Regions from separate parts of the Streptomyces sp. NPDC028331 genome, predicted to be linked through region 1. Evidence: riboswitches for the same ligand, from Rfam matches in the RefSeq annotation. Region 1 holds a riboswitch; the other holds the start of a gene.
The links. A riboswitch is a leader RNA that binds a small molecule or an ion and turns the genes downstream of it on or off. The one in region 1 is predicted to bind cyclic di-AMP.
Positions count from the first base shown of each region.

Region 2: linked by a shared signal. The riboswitch ahead of ACZ4SW_RS16020 (M23 family metallopeptidase) and the one ahead of ACZ4SW_RS31715 (M23 family metallopeptidase) in region 1 are both predicted to bind cyclic di-AMP.

Region 1 is NZ_JBVHTR010000028.1:89,973-97,646, reverse strand. It holds gene ACZ4SW_RS31725 (PrsW family intramembrane metalloprotease) at 1-472, shown strand, start outside; gene ACZ4SW_RS31720 (aldo/keto reductase) at 561-1,505, opposite strand; gene ACZ4SW_RS31715 (M23 family metallopeptidase) at 1,586-2,599, opposite strand; cyclic di-AMP (ydaO/yuaA leader) riboswitch at 2,611-2,768, opposite strand; gene ACZ4SW_RS31710 (PP2C family protein-serine/threonine phosphatase) at 2,976-4,127, opposite strand; tRNA gene ACZ4SW_RS31705 (tRNA-Met) at 4,731-4,804, opposite strand; gene ACZ4SW_RS31700 (dihydrofolate reductase family protein) at 4,922-6,070, opposite strand; gene ACZ4SW_RS31695 (MarR family winged helix-turn-helix transcriptional regulator) at 6,171-6,680, shown strand; gene ACZ4SW_RS31690 (GTP cyclohydrolase II) at 6,895-7,674, shown strand.
Region 2 is NZ_JBVHTR010000009.1:154,962-162,635, forward strand. It holds gene ACZ4SW_RS16005 (bifunctional acetate--CoA ligase family protein/GNAT family N-acetyltransferase) at 1-2,525, opposite strand, end outside; gene ACZ4SW_RS16010 (HPr family phosphocarrier protein) at 2,684-2,965, shown strand; gene ACZ4SW_RS16015 (GntR family transcriptional regulator) at 3,292-3,987, opposite strand; gene ACZ4SW_RS16020 (M23 family metallopeptidase) at 4,191-4,943, opposite strand; cyclic di-AMP (ydaO/yuaA leader) riboswitch at 4,956-5,106, opposite strand; gene ACZ4SW_RS16025 (M16 family metallopeptidase) at 5,331-6,719, opposite strand; gene ACZ4SW_RS16030 (M16 family metallopeptidase) at 6,716-7,674, opposite strand, start outside.

The DNA of each region.
Region 1 (7,674 bases):
CGCCGGGTGGATGGGGCCGGTGGAGCCGTTCGTGCTCGGTTCGATGCGGGCGCGGAGGCTGGCACGGGAGCACGCGAGGCAGCACCTGGGGAAGGCCGCGGCGCGGTCGGTGGCGCAGTACGAGGCGTACGCGACGTCGCTGGCGTTCCTGCGCCACCGGGGGCGCCGGGGGCGGGCGGGCGCCGATTTCGCCGTACGCGAGGGGGAGTTGCTGACCGAGCTGTGGGCCCGCCGGGAGGTGGCGCGGCCGGCGCTGGAGTATGCGGCACGGACGACGATGCCGGTGGCTCCGCCGGTGTGGCCCGGATACGGGAACGTGCCCCACCAGAGGGCCCCGCACTACGGCCCGGCGGCCCCGTACTACGGCCCGACTGCCCCGCACTACGGCCCGACCGCGCAGCACTACGGCCCGACCGCCCCGCACTACGGCCCGGCGGCGCCGTATCCGGAGTACAACCCGTATCGCTCCTAGGAGTTGCGGCCGGTGCCGCACCGCCGGATCTCGCCGGCCGGCCGGTCTCCGTGCGCAGCGGGACGGAGACGGCCGGCGGTCTGCCCCGCTACGCCGACGCCTGCGTCAGCTTGGCCACGTCCTCGTCCGTCAGCGTCAGGTCCGCCACGGCCAGCAGCGCCGGAAGCTGCTCCACCGTCCGCGCCGAGGCGATGGGGGCCGTGACCGTCGGCTGGGCCGCCAGCCAGGCGAGCGCCACCGTCGGGATCTCGGCGCCCCGGGCCTCGGCGACCTCGTCCAGGGCCGTCAGGACCCGCTGCCCGCGCTCGGTCGCCAGGTGCTTGGCCGCGCCCTGGGCACGCGCCGACTCCACCGTCGTACCCGGCCGGTACTTGCCGGTCAGGAAGCCGGAGGCGAGCGCGTAGTACGGGACCGCCGAGAGCCCCGCGCGGGAGGCGACATCCTGCAGCGCGCCCTCGTAGGTGTCGCGCGAGACCAGGTTGTAGTGCGGCTGCAGCGCCACGTACCGCGCCAGGTTCTCGCGGTCGGAGAAGTCCAGGGACTCCTGCAGCCGCTCGGCGGAGATGTTGGAGGCGGCGATGGCGCGCACCTTGCCCGCCTTCACCAGCTCGTCCAGCGCGCCGATGATCTCCTCGACCGGCACCTCCGGCTTGTCGTAGTGCGTGTAGTAGAGATCGATGTAGTCGGTGTCCAGGCGGCGCAGGGACGCGTCGGCCGCGGCCTTGATGTTGGCGGCGGTCAGGCCCTGGTAGTCGGGGTGCTGGCTGACCTTGGTCGCGATGACCACGTCGGAGCGGTTGCCGCGCGCCTTGACCCACTTGCCGATGATGGTCTCCGACTCGCCGCCCTTGTTGCCCGGCGCCCAGGCCGAGTAGACGTCGGCGGTGTCGATGAAGTTGCCGCCCGCCCGGGCGTAGGCGTCGAGGACGGCGAAGGACTGCGTCTCGTCGGCGGTCCAGCCGAAGACGTTGCCGCCGAGCGACAGCGGGAAGACCTCGAGATCGGACGAACCCAGCTTGCGAAGAGAAGTCATGCTCTACGCCAACGCCCGGACGGGACGGGCGTCTTCCGCGAAGCCCGCAAAGATCCTGTAAACGGGCGCGCCTTGGGGCGTCAGGGGTTGATCCCCTTGCTCTGCAGCCACGCCATCGGGTCGATCGCGGCGCCGCCGTTCGGGTGGACCTCCAGGTGCAGGTGCGGTCCGGTGACGTTGCCGGTCGCGCCCACGCGGCCGATGACGTCGCCCGTGCTGACCTTCTGCCCGACCGTGACGCTGATCGACGACTGGTGGCAGAACCACAGCTCGGTGCCGTCGTCGAGGGTGAGGATCGTGCGGTAGCCGTACGCGCCGGCCCAGCCCGCCTCCGTGATCGTGCCGCTGTGGATGGCCTTGATGAGCGTGCCGGTGGGCGCGGCGAAGTCCAGGCCGGTGTGGTAGCCGGAGGACCACATGCCCCCGGCGTCACCGAAGCGGGAGGTCAGGGTGTAGGACGAGGTCGGCAGCGAGTACTGCTGGGCGAGTTTCGCCAGCCGCGCGGCCTCCTCCGCCTTCTTCTGCTGGGCGGCGGCCTTGGCCCGCGCGTCGTCCTGCGCCTTGGCCGCCGCGGCGGCGGCCTTCTTCACGGCGGCGTCCTCGGCGGCCTGCGCGGCCGCCCGCGCCATCCGGTCCTGCTGGGACTCGGCCTGCTGCATGATCCGGGCGCGCAGCGCCTCGCCCGCGTTCTTCGCACCGGCGGTGTCGGTGGCGTCGGTCCGGCCTACGGTGCTGAGCGCGGTGGCCGAGCTCTTGGGGGCGCCGGAGTCCTCGCCGATGAGCGCCTTGGCGGAGTCCGTGACCGAGGAGAGGTCCGGCAGGGATATGGACACCGGCGGCTTGCCGGACTGCGCGGTGGCCATGCCGCCCGCGCCGACGGCCGCGATCACGCCGACGCCCAGAACGGTGGAGCTGCGGGCGAGCCCGCCCCCGCGCTGCTTGGCGACGCGGTGCCGGCCGCGGACGGGACGGACGGAGTCCTCGGTGGGATTCCACTCCTCCCAGGGGCCCTCGTCGAGGCCGGGGGCGACGTCGAGCGTCTGGGTGCCGTTCGGGGCGAACGAGGTGCTCTGGGCAGGCCGGTTGAACGCCACGTGGGCGCACTCCTTTCCTTCCGTCTCGCCTACCGGGTTAGCTGACGGGTTCGGAGCAGGAAGGTCTCCTACGCGCGTATACCGGCCGTGCGAACACGGCGATATCCGCTCGATTCACCCCAAGGTGGTGGTTCCCCGGCTCCCTCGCGGGATTCGGCAGGCGCGCACGGAGCCGTCTCTGGTGACGGCTGGGACGACCGCGCTGCGTTATCGAACGTTAATAGACGCGGGGCCTGTATTCCAAGCTGTTCGGACAGATCCGTTCAAGCCGCTGGCCAGGACTTTCACGGCCTGAAGGGAGAAAAAGGGGCGAGTCGCCCCGGCCTCAGAGACCTCACCGGTATTGACAGTATGTCAGTTGTTATGCGCAGGGGCATCACTCACTCACCGTCTGTGAGCGCGCCCGGAGGCGGGCGCGCCTGCGCACGGCCAGCAGGGCCATGTCGTCCGTGCCGCGGCCGCCGGTGTGCCGGGCGACCTCCCGGGTGACGGTGCTCAGCAGGGCGCCCGGGCCGGGGAAGACCCGCCCGGCGAGCCGGACGGCGGGGTCGTAGAACCGGCCGTGGGCGTCCCGTGCCTCCGAGACTCCGTCGGTGTAGAAGAGCAGCGTCGAGCCGGGCGGGAAGTCCCACTCCTCCGCCCGGTCGGGCCAGACGCCTAGGTCGCCCATGCCGAGCGGCAGCGCGGCCTCGGTGCCCTGCAACTCGCGCAGAGAGCCGTCCGGGTGCAGGAGCAGCGGAGCGGGGTGGCCGCGGTTGACGATGCGGACGACTCCGGAACCGTGCGGGATCTCGGCGAGCACCGCGGTGGTGAACCCCTCGGACGCGTCGGGCCCCTCGCGTCCGGCGCGGTCACGCGACAGCGCCCGCTCCAGGCGCCGGGCGACGGCCTCGAGCGTCGGCTCCTGCTCGGCGGCCTCCCGGAAGGCGCCGATCAGGACGGCCACGGCGGTCACGGCGCCCATGCCCTTGCCGCGCACGTCGCCGACGACGAGCCGTACGCCGTGCGGGGAGTCCTGGACGGTGTACAGGTCACCGCCGATGAACGCGTCGGCCTGGGCGGCCTCGTAGCGGGCGGCGATGTCCAGCCCGGCGATCCGGGCGGCGGGCTCGGGCAGCACCGCGCGCTGCGCGGCCTCGGCGATCTGCCGGGCGGAGGCGAGGCGGGCGACGTTGCGGCGGACCAGCACGTTGATGAGGACGGCGAGGGCGGCGACGGTGACGACGGTGGCCACCTCGGTGATCTCGCCCGCCCGTCCGAGCACGCCGAGCCCGAGACGGACCCCGACGACCACCACGACGGCCGTCACGCCGGTGAGGACGGTGCCCCGCAGCGGGAACAGGGGCGCGGCGACGAGCGGCGCGGCGGTGAAGAGGGGGCCGGCCGTGTAGTCGGAGGGAGCGAAGAGGTCGAAGCAGACCCCCGCGACGATCAGCAGTCCGGGCAGGGCGCGCAGGAACGCCCGCGCGTACGAGATCCGCCGCTCCCGGGCCTCGGCCTCCGCGTCTCCCTCTCCGTACGCCGACACCGGGACTGTTCCGGGGACGGGCGTGGGGGTGGGGAGGGGGGTGGCGGAGGCCCCGGGCGGGCCGGGGAGCCCGGAGTCGCCGGGGACTCCCGGGTCCTCAGGGACTCCGGGGTCCTCACGGACTCTGGAGGCGCCGGGGTGGCCGGACGCGCCGACGAGTCGGCCGCGTCGCTGGTCGGTGCGGCCGGGGAGGCGCCCGCCCCGCCGGTCGTCGCGGTCGAAGAGGCGTCGGACCGGCGGGTCGCGGTCCTCGGTCCCCCGCTCACACGACTCATGGGCCCCACGGGGCCATTGGGACACCTGGGACTGGGACATCTGGGACTGGGACACCTGGGACTGCTGACATTTCCGGGGCCCTTGGGACCGCTGGGACCCCTGGGATCCGTGCGACTCCTCGTCGTCAGGATCGTCCCGCTCCCATGACCACCGCTCGCCTGCTTGCTGCGCCACCCGTCCAGGCTTCCCGGAAGGGCGGCGGGGGGCGACCGCTGTGGGCCGGGCGGAGTAGCCGCCGCAGGGTGAAGGAGGGGGCCGGGGAAACACCGAGGGGCCGGGACGCACCGAGGGCCGGAGCCCTTTCGGACTCCGGCCCTCGGCCTTCAGTAGCGGGGACAGGATTTGAACCTGCGACCTCTGGGTTATGAGCCCAGCGAGCTACCGAGCTGCTCCACCCCGCGTCGGTGATTCCAGTGTACGCCATGCGCGCGACAGGTTGCGCACGCATTCCACCCCCACGGCGTCCCACCAGCGGAATCCGGCCCGACGCGAGGCCGCCCGGCCCCGGTTCTACGCCGTCAGGAACGGGCGCCCGGGGGCAGCAGATGGGCGTTCGGGGCCTTGGCGCGGTCCTCGAACTCCGGCAGCAGCACCACGTCCACGCCCGCCGCCGCCAGCACCGCGTTCCCGTCCGCGGACGCGACGAACGTGTCCGGTTCCCGCCAGGCCGTCACCACCCGTCGTACCCCCGCCTCGGCGATCAGCCGGGCGCAGGGCGCGGGCCGGGAGGCGCGGCGGGCGCACGGTTCGAGGCTGCTGTACACCGTCGCCGAGGCCAGCCGCGGATCAGCGGCATCCAGCTTCGCCAGCGCCGCCTCCTCGGCGTGGACCACGGGATCGCCGCCCTCCCGTGAGTGGCCCCGTGCCAGTTCCGTGCCGTCGGCCGCGACGACCACCGCGCCGACGCTGAAGGCGGTCCGGGACGGCGGGCACTGTGCCGCCAGCTCGCAGGCCACCTCCAGCCACCGCCGGTCCGCGGCCGAGGCGAGCGCCCCGGTGCCGGGCGCGGTGGGCGCGTACCGCATCAGCACGACGTCCCCGACCGCGCGCGTCTCCACCAGCCGCATCCGCCCGGGCGGGTACGCGCCGTGCCCGAACATCCGCGGGGCTTCCGGCTCCCCGACGAACAGCGGCGCCACCACGAGCTGCACCTCGTCCGCGAGTCCCTGCTGGAGCAGTCGCGTGTGCACGCTGCCGCCGCCCTCGACCATCAGCCGCCGTACGCCCTTGACGTCCCCGAGGTGATCGAGCACGGCCCGCCACTCCACCTCAGGGCCGAGCGGGACCACCTCCACCTCCGCCGGCAGCAGACCGCGCAGCCGCCGGGCGCCCTTGTTCGTCGTGTAGACGGTCTTCGCGCCGCCCGTGTGCCAGAAGCGGGCCTCGGGATCCAGGTCCCCGGACGCGCTCACCGTGACCTTCAGCGGATACTCCGGCAGCCCGGCGGCGAGCCGGGCCGCCCGGCGCTCGGCCGAGTAGACCAGTAGCCGGGGGTTGTCGGTGCGCAGCGTGCCCGCGCCGATGAGGATGGCGTCGCTGCCCGCCCGCACCTCGTCGACCCGGTCGAAGTCCTCCGGACCGGACAGCAGCAGCCGCTCGGGCCCGGTGTCGTCCAGGAAGCCGTCGAGCGAGACGGCGGCGGACAACAGGACGTAGGGGTGGGCCATGGCGGCGCTCCTGGGGTCGGGATCATCCGGTGCACGGGACGGGCTCGGTTCAGCCTGGTTCAGCTTGGTTCAACTTTTAAACAATAACTACACTGCCAGTATGACGACCCGCTGGCTCACCCCCGAGGAAATGCGCGCCTGGCGCTCGTACCTGGCCGCGTCGTGGCTCCTGGAGGACGCGATCGACCGGCAGCTCCAGCAGGACGCCGGCATGCCGCACCTGTACTACTCGGTCCTGGCGAACCTCTCCGAGGCGCCCGGGCACCGTATGCGCATGACCGATCTCGCCGAGGCGCTGAAGATCACGCGCAGCCGGCTGACGTACGTGGTCACCCGGCTGGAGAAGGACGGCACGGTCCACCGGGAGGGGTGCCCGACCGACAAGCGCGGCAGCGTGGCGGTCCTGACGGAGGCCGGGAGGGCGCTTTTGGAGCGTACGGCGCCGGGGCACGTCGAGACGGTCCGATCGGCCGTCTTCGACCACCTCACCGAGGAGCAGGTGGCCCAGCTCGAGGAGATCTGCGCCCGGATCACGGAAGCGCTCCAGGCGGGTGAGGAGCGGTCGGCGTGCGCCGAGCTGCCGTGGCGGCGGCGTTCGTCCACGACGTGAGCCGAGCAACCCAGCGGCGTTCGTCCACCGCGTGAGCCGAGCAACCCAGCGGCGTTCGCCCCCGGCGTGAGCCGAGTAACCCAGGCAACACGGGAAAAGAGTTGCTTGAAGTTTAAAGCAGGGCTAGAGTCTCGGCCGAGGTTGTGCTTCAAATCTGAAGCATGGGGCGCATCCTCCGCACCCGCCATCGTCGGCCCGGAGAAAGACGACAGCCATGCGCGACGCACACGAGACCATCCCTTCCCGCGACACCGGCGACCCGGCCGACCCGCACACAGCGGACCCGTCCGCGGCCGCCCTGGCCACTCCCCTTTCCGCAACCCCCCTGCCCGCCACCGGCATTCCCGGCACCGAGCTGCCCGCCACCGGCCTCCCCGCCGCCACGGTCCGCACCCGCGTGACGGTCCCCCTCCGCTTCGGCGACGGCTACACCGTCACCGCCGACCTGGTCACCTTCCACGGCCTGACCGACGGCCAGGAGCACGTGGCCGTGATCCTCGGCGAACCCGCCGCCGGCCGGCCGCCGCTGGTGCGGCTGCACTCCGAGTGCCTGACCGGCGACGTCTTCGGCTCGGCCCGCTGCGACTGCGGCCCCCAGCTCCGCGAGGCGGTGGAACGCATCGCCGAACACGGCGGCGTCCTGCTCTACCTGCGCCAGGAGGGCCGCGGCATCGGCCTCTACAACAAGCTCGACGCCTACGCCCTCCAGGACCAGGGCCTGGACACCTACGAGGCGAACGCCGCGCTCGGCCTGCCGGAGGACGCCCGCGACTACACGGCCGCCGCGCAGATGCTCCGCGCGCTGGGCATCGACGCCCTGGACCTGCTCTCCAACAACCCCGACAAGGCCCGCCAGCTCCGCGACCTCGGCCTCACGGTCACCCACCGCGTCCCCACCGGCGTCTTCACCACCGCCCAGAACGTGCGCTATCTGCGCGCCAAGGTGGTCCACACCCAGCACACCCTGCCGCTGACGGAACTGACGGCGGGATGA
Region 2 (7,674 bases), on a different contig from region 1:
GTGCGTACGAAGGTGTCGACGCCGCGTGGCGCCATGCCCTGCACGACCGGGCGCAGCTCCTCCGGTTTCCCGAACAGGGACGTCAACTCCGCGTAGGCCCGCAGCAGTTGCTCCTCGTCGGCGAGGTCGAGGCGTACGCCGCCCAGGTCGGCGCGGTGGCGCAGATGCGGGGCGGTGGCCTTGAGGGCCACCGGGTAGCCGATCGTGCGGGCGGCCCGGGCGGCGGCCTCGGGGGTGGGGGCGGGCAGCGCCCTGCGGACGTGGATGCCGTAGCGCGCGAGCAGGTCACAGGTCTCGCCGGTGCCGAGTGTCAGCCCCTGGCCGCGCGCGAGCAGTCCGTGGATCAGTTCGGCGGCGCCCTTCTCGTCGACGTCGTCGAACTCGGGCACCTTGCCGGGCTCGGCGGCCTCTCGCCTCCACTGCGCGTACTTCACGGCTTCGGCGAGGGCCCGGACGGCACGCTCGGCGGCGGGGTAGGCGGGGATGAGGCGCGCCTCGCGGGGTGCCGGGGCGGGCAGTGGCTCCGCAGGCGGCGGCTGGGGGGCACCGCCCGGGGGGCCGGGTGCCGCGCCGCCCCCCTGCGGCCCGGTGCTCGCGGCGGCCGACAGGGCCTCCGCGAGCCCGCCCAACTCCACGTGCACCACCAGTACGGGCTTCGCAGGGGCCGCCGCGGCGGCAGACCTCAGCGCCTCCGCCAGCTCCGCGTCCCCCGGAGACGTCTCCCCCACCGCCGGGATCGCCGTCACGATCACGGCATCGCACGAGTCGTCCGCCAGCGCGGCGACCAGCGCCCGGTGGAAGTCCTCGGCGGACGCCTCCGTCGTGAGATCGAGCGGCGGCGAGGGCCGCAGGCCCTCCGTGAGGCACGCGTCGTACGTCAGCAGCCCCAGCGACTCGGAGTTCCCGACGATCGCCACCCGGGGCCCGGCGGGCAGCGGCTGGCGGGCCAGCAGCAGGCCCGCGTCCACCAGTTCGGTGATCGTGTCCACCCGGATCACCCCGGCCTGCCGCAGCAGGGCCGACACCGTGGCGTGCGGCAGCCGTGTGGCCCGTACCGCGTGCCCCTGCGGCGCGCCCCCGTGCCGCGCCCCCTGCACCACCACGAGCGGTTTGGACGCGGCCGTGCGCCGCGCGAGCCGGTTGAACTTGCGCGGGTTGCCGATGGTCTCCAGGTACATCAGGGCGACGTCGGTGTCCGGGTCGTCGTACCAGTACTGGAGGACGTCGTTGCCGGACACGTCGGCCCGGTTCCCGGAGGACACGAAGGTGGAGACACCCGTGACGCCGGTCACACCTCCGCCGCGCCGGTGCAGCCGTGACAGCAGGGCGATCCCGATGGCGCCCGACTGGGCGAACAGCCCTATGCGTCCGGGGCGGGGCATCTCGGGGGCGAGGGAGGCGTTGAGCCGGACCTGCGGCGAGGTGTTGATGATCCCGAAGGCGTTCGGCCCGATGATCCGCATGCCGTACGAGCGTGCCTGCCGCACCAGCTCCCGCTGCCGCTCCCTGCCTTCCGGCCCGCTCTCGGCGTACCCGGCGGAGACGACCACGAGCCCCTGCACCCCGTGCTCGCCGCACTCGGTGACGACCTCGGGGACGTGCTCGGCGGGCACGGCGACGACGGCGAGGTCCACCGGCTCGGGGATGTCGCGGACGGAGCGGTGGGCGGGGACGCCCTCGAGTTCCTTCAGGTCCTCGGCGAACGCGCGGTTCACCGCGTACAGACGGCCGCTGTACCCGCCGTCCCTGAGATGGTCGAAGACGCTGCGGCCCACTCCTCCGGGGGTGCGGCCCGTGCCGACCACGGCGACCGCGCCGGGCGCGAGCAGCCGCTGCACGGACCGCGCCTCGGCCCGCTGCTCCCGCGCGCGCTGCACGGCCAGCGACCGGTCGGTGGGCTCCAGGTCGAACTCGAGGCGTACGACACCGTCCTCGAAGCTGCGCTTCTGCTGGTACCCGGCGTCCGTGAAGACCTTGATCATCTTGGTGTTGGCGGGCAGCACCTCGGCGGCGAACCGGCGGATTCCGCGCTCCCTGGCCACCGCCGCGATGTGTTCGAGCAGGGCGGAGGCGACGCCGCGCCCCTGGTGCGCGTCCTGCACGAGGAAGGCCACTTCCGCCGTTTCGGGAGCGGGAGAAGGGGCGGGCGCGGGGTGCCCTCCGGGGAGGGCGGCGAGGGCGGTGGCGGGAGACGGGTGGGCGGACGCGGAGGCGGGCAGGCCGTCGTCGCCGATGCGGTCATAGCGTACGGTGGCGATGAACTCGCCGCCGACCGTGGCCGCGAGTCCCACCCTGTCCACAAAGTCGTGGTGCGTGAAGCGGTGGACGTCCTTGGCGGACAGTCGGGGGTACGGCGCGAAGAAGCGGTAGTACTTCGACTCGTCCGAGACCTGCTCGTAGAAGCTGACGAGGCGCTCGGCGTCATCGACGGTGATGGGCCTGATGCGCGCGGTACCGCCGTCGCGCAGCACCACGTCGGCCTCCCAGTGGGCGGGGTAGTCGTGCCGGTCCGACGTGGTCTGCATGGGCCCCAGAGTAAGGCTCGCGCCCGACAACGGCGCGAGGCAGGCTAGGGGGACCAGGACCGGCCCGCGCGGGGACGAGACGCCGCCCCCCTCCCGGGCACGCTTCACCTGTGGAACACTGGTCTAGACAACCCTGAACACCTGAAGGGCAGCAACACATGGCTGAGCGCCGCGTCAACGTCGGCTGGGCCGAGGGCCTCCACGCCCGCCCCGCCTCCATCTTCGTCCGGGCAGCCACGGCCTCCGGCATCCCCGTGACGATCGCCAAGGCCGGCGGCACCCCCGTCAACGCCGCGTCGATGCTGGCGGTTCTGGGCCTCGGGGCCCAGGGCGGCGAGGAGATCGTCCTGGCCTCCGACGCGGAGGGCGCGGACGCCGCGCTCGACCGCCTGGCCAAGCTGGTCGCCGAGGGCCTCGAGGAACTCCCCGAGACCGTCTGACCCTTCGGGCAGCAGCATCACGCGGAGCCGCGTCGCCGGTCAGGGCGGCGCGGCTCCGTCGTGCCGGGCGGTCTCCCGTCCAGGGCGACGAGACAGGCGGCCACCGCGCGCCCGGCGCGGGAAAAGCGCGAGAACGGCACACGCGAGAACGCGACACACGCGGGAACAGCACCGGCGAGAACGGCACACGACGGATTCGGAAGCGCCCGGATAAAACCGCACACGGCACACTGAAACAGCGCGCCCCGAATTTTGGGGAGCACACGGAAAACAGGCAGCCGAAAACAGGGCCGGTCGAATATCTCTCTTTGTATACGGCGCCCGTGTTAATGCCGGAGCGCCGACATGTTTACGGTGTGTTGCGAAGTCCTCACACGGTCCGCCCGGTCCCCCGCGCCGGGAAAGCGAAGCCGGTGCGCGGCCGTCGAGCGCTCCCTGTGCAGCGCCGTGATCGTCCGTGCCCGCTCGCTGTCCCCGCGCGCGACGGCGTCCACGATGCCGCCGTGCTCCGCCCAGGACTCCACGGGGTCGACCGGCGCGTCGACCGCGTACATCCATGCGATCTTGTGCCGCAACTGGGCCAGCGCCGAGGTCAGCGCGGGACTCCCGCAGGCCTGCGCCAGCGTCTCGTGGAACCAGCCTCCCAGGGAGCGCAGATCCTCGCTGCTACCCGTCCTGGCCCGCTCCTGGCCCAGCCTGACCAGTCCGCGCAGGACCTTCAGGTGGGCCTCGGTGCGCCGCTGCGCGGCCCGGGCGGCCCCCAGCGGCTCCAGCAGCAGCCGCATCTCCAGCAGGTCGGCGGCCTCCTGCTCGGTGGGTTCGGCCACGCACGCGCCCGCGTGCCTGCGGGTGACGACGAAGCCCTCGGCCTCCAGCGTGCGCAGCGCCTCGCGCACGGGAACCCGGGAGACGCCGTAGCGCCGCGCGAGGAGTTCCTCGGTGAGCCGGCTGCCGCGCTCGTAGACACCCGCGACGATGTCATCACGGATCGCCGTGCAGACCGAGTGCGCCGGAATACGCATGACCGACCTCCGCCTTAATCCCCGCGAAACGCTCCCGATTGACGCGTGTTCAACCGACTCTATTGCAGCGGGCCGGAATTTCCGACGGCGGGCCGGAATCCATGGATATTTTTTGGTCACACACCGTTCGAAAGCGGACGACGGCCCCCGCTGATCAGCGGGGGCCGTCGGAGTGCGGGGGCGCCTTTCGCGGGCGGAAGCGGTCAGAGGTTCACGCCGTGCGAGCGGAGGTAGGCGACGGGGTCGATGTCGGAGCCGTACTCGGGAGTGGTGCGGGCCTCGAAGTGCAGGTGCGGCCCCGTGGTGTTGCCGGTGGACCCGGAGAGGGCTATCTGCTGGCCCGGGGTGACCCGCTGGCCGACGGAGACGCCGATGGACGACAGATGGCCGTACTGGGTGTAGGTGCCGTCGTTCATCTTGATGACGATCTGGTTGCCGTACGCGCCGCCCCAGCCGGTCTGGACGACCGTGCCGGCGCCGACGGCGTGCACGGCCGTGCCCGTGGCGGCGTGGAAGTCGATGCCGGTGTGGGTGCCGGAGGACCACAGGGAGCCGCCGGTCTTGTAGCCGGTGGACACGTAGGAGTTGAAGACCGGCGGCACGAAGGCGTTGAGACGCCTGCGCTCGGCCTCGCGTGCGGCCCGCTCCTTGGCCTCGCGCTCCTGCCGGGCCTTCTCGGCGGCCTTCCTGCGTGCGGCCTCCTCGGCCTTCTTCTGCTCGGCGGCCTGCTTCTGGGCCGCGGCCTGTGCGTCGATCTGCTCGGCGACCGAGTCACCGAGGGTGACGGCCTGGATCAGTCCGGTCTGCTCGACGGGGGCGCCGGCGGCGAGCGCCGGGGTGGCCAGGGTGCCGATGACACCGGTGGTGGTGAGCGCGGCGACGCCCACGGCGTTCGCAGTCGTACGCTTCACACGGCTCGGGCGACGGTGCTTCCCGGTGGCGCAGATGAACGCCATGAAGTGGCTGGTCCTTTCCTTCCCTCTCGCCTACCGGGTTAGCTGACGGGTTCGGAGCAGGAAGGTCTCCTACGGGCTCGCGCCCGATTCACCCCAGGGACTTCGGGTTTGGGTCCCCGGCTCCCCTGGCTCGCGCCGTACGGGGACTCGGCGATGACTGTCCGGTGCCGCGGGTGCGGCGCACTGCCTGACGGACAGCCCGAATGACGCTAAGGGGACCGTCTTTCAATCAGCAAACGCAGAACGGGGTTTGTAGCGCATCCCACAGGGCAGAGAGGCAACCTCTGTGGCAATACGGACAAACCCCTCAACGGGCAGGGCCCCGGTGACACGGGAAGTCACCAGGGCCCCGGGGCCGGCACGGCGCACGCGCGCGTGCGGTGCGTTCTATTCGGCCGCCACCACGGTCACTTCTCCGATGCCGAGCGCCTCGACGGGCTCCTTGATCTGCGCGGCGTCGCCCACCAGCACGGTGACGAGACGGTCCACCGGGAACGCGTTCACCACGGCCGCGGTGGCCTCCACGGTGCCCGTCGCGGCCAGTTCCTGATACAGCGTCGACTGGTAGTCGTCGGGCAGGTGCTGCTCGACCTGGTCGGCGAGCGTGCTCGCGACGGCCGCCGCCGTCTCGAACTTCAGCGGCGCCACGCCCACCAGGTTCTGCACCGCGACGTCACGCTCGGCGTCCGTCAGTCCCTCGGCGGCGAGGGTGCGCAACACCTTCCACAGGTCGTCGAGCGCCGGGCCGGTGTTGGGCGTGTCGACGGAGCCGCTGATGGCGAGCATCGCGGCGCCCGTGCCGTCCGGCGCGGAGCGCAGTACCTGGCCGAACGCCCGCACCCCGTAGGTGTAGCCCTTCTCCTCGCGCAGGACGCGGTCCAGGCGGGAGGTGAGGGTGCCGCCGAGGCAGTAGGTGCCGAGCACCTGGGCGGGCCACACGCGGTCGTGACGGTCGGGCCCGATCCGGCCGATCAGGAGCTGCGTCTGGACGGCGCCGGGACGGTCCACGATGATCACGCGACCGGTGTCGTCGGCGGTCACCGGGGGCACCGGGCGCGGCCCCGCGGGCGAGCCCGTCCAGGCGCCGAGGGTGTCGCCGAGGAGGGCGTCGAGATCGATCCCGGTGAGGTCGCCGACCACGACCGCGGTGGACGTCGCGGGGCGCACGTACCGCTCGTAGAAGGCGCGGACGGCCGCGGCGTCGATGGTCGCGACCGTCTCCTCGGTGCCCTGACGCGGACGCGACATCCGCGAGGACGCCGGGAAGAGCGACTTGGACAGCTCCTTGGCGGCGCGGCGGGCCGGGTTGGCCGTCTCGTGCGGGATCTCGTCGAGGCGGTTGCGCACCAGGCGCTCCACCTCGCTGTCCGCGAACGCCGGCGCCCGCAGGGCGTCGGCGAGCAGCCCGAGCGCCTTGGGGAGGCGGGAGGCGGGCACCTCCAGGGAGAGGCGGACGCCGGGGTGGTCGGCGTGCGAGTCGAGGGTGGCGCCGCAGCGCTCCAGCTCGGCGGCGAACTCCTCGGCGGAGTGCTTGTCGGTGCCCTCGGAGAAGGCGCGCGCCATGATCGTCGCGACGCCGTCGAGGCCGGCCGGCTCGGCGTCCAAAGTCGCGTCGAGGAGCACCTCGACCGCGACGACCTGCTGGCCGGGACGGTGGCAGCGCAGCACGGTCAGGCCGTTGTCGAGCGTGCCGCGCTCGGGCGCCGGGAACGCCCAGGGCTTGGCCTCGCCGGGCTGGGGCTGCGGGTGGAACTCCATGGTCGCGAGCTCGGTCACTTCGCCGACTCCTCGGTCTCGTCGGTGGTCTCGGCTGCTTCCGGGGCCTCGGCCTCGGCCGCGACCGGCTCGTACACGAGCACCGCGCGGTTGTCGGGGCGCAGGCGGGCCTTGGCGATCTCCTGCACCTCCTCGGCGGTGACCTCGAGCACGCGCTTCACCGCGGTCAGGGCGAGCTGCGGGTCGCCGAACAGCACCGCGTACCGGCACAGTTCGTCGGCGCGGCCCGCGACCGTGCCGAGCCGGTCCAGCCACTCGCGCTCCAACTGCGCCTGGGCGCGTTCCATTTCCTCGTCCGTCGGGCCCCGCTCGGCGAACCGGGCGAGCTCCTCGTCGATCGCGGCCTCGATGACGGGCACCTCGACGTCGCCGGAGGTCTTCACGTCCAGCCACCCCAGGGAGGGCGCGCCGGCGAGACGCAGCAGGCCGAACCCGGCGGCGACGGCGGTGCGGTCGCGCCTCACGAGCCGGTTGTACAGGCGGGAGGACTCGCCGCCGCCGAGGATGGTCAGCGCCAGGTCGGCCGCGTCGCACGCGCGCGTGCCGTCGTGCGGCAGCCGGTAGGCGGCCATCAGCGCGCGCGCCGGGACCTCCTCCTCGACGACCTCGCGCAGCTCCCGGCCGATGACGTCGGGCAGCGAGCCGTCGCGCGGGGCGGGCTTGCCGTCGTGGGACGGGATGGACCCGAAGTACTTCTCGATCCAGGCGAGGGTCTGCTGCGGGTCGATGTCGCCGACGACGGACAGCACCGCGTTGTTGGGCGCGTAGTAGGTGCGGAAGAACGCGCGCGCGTCCTCCAGGGTGGCCGCGTCCAGGTCGGCCATCGACCCGATCGGCGTGTGGTGGTAGGGGTGGCCCTCGGGGTACGCGAGGGCGGTCAGCCTCTCGAATGCGGTGCCGTAGGGGACGTTGTCGTAGCGCTGGCGGCGCTCGTTCTTCACGACGTCCCGCTGGT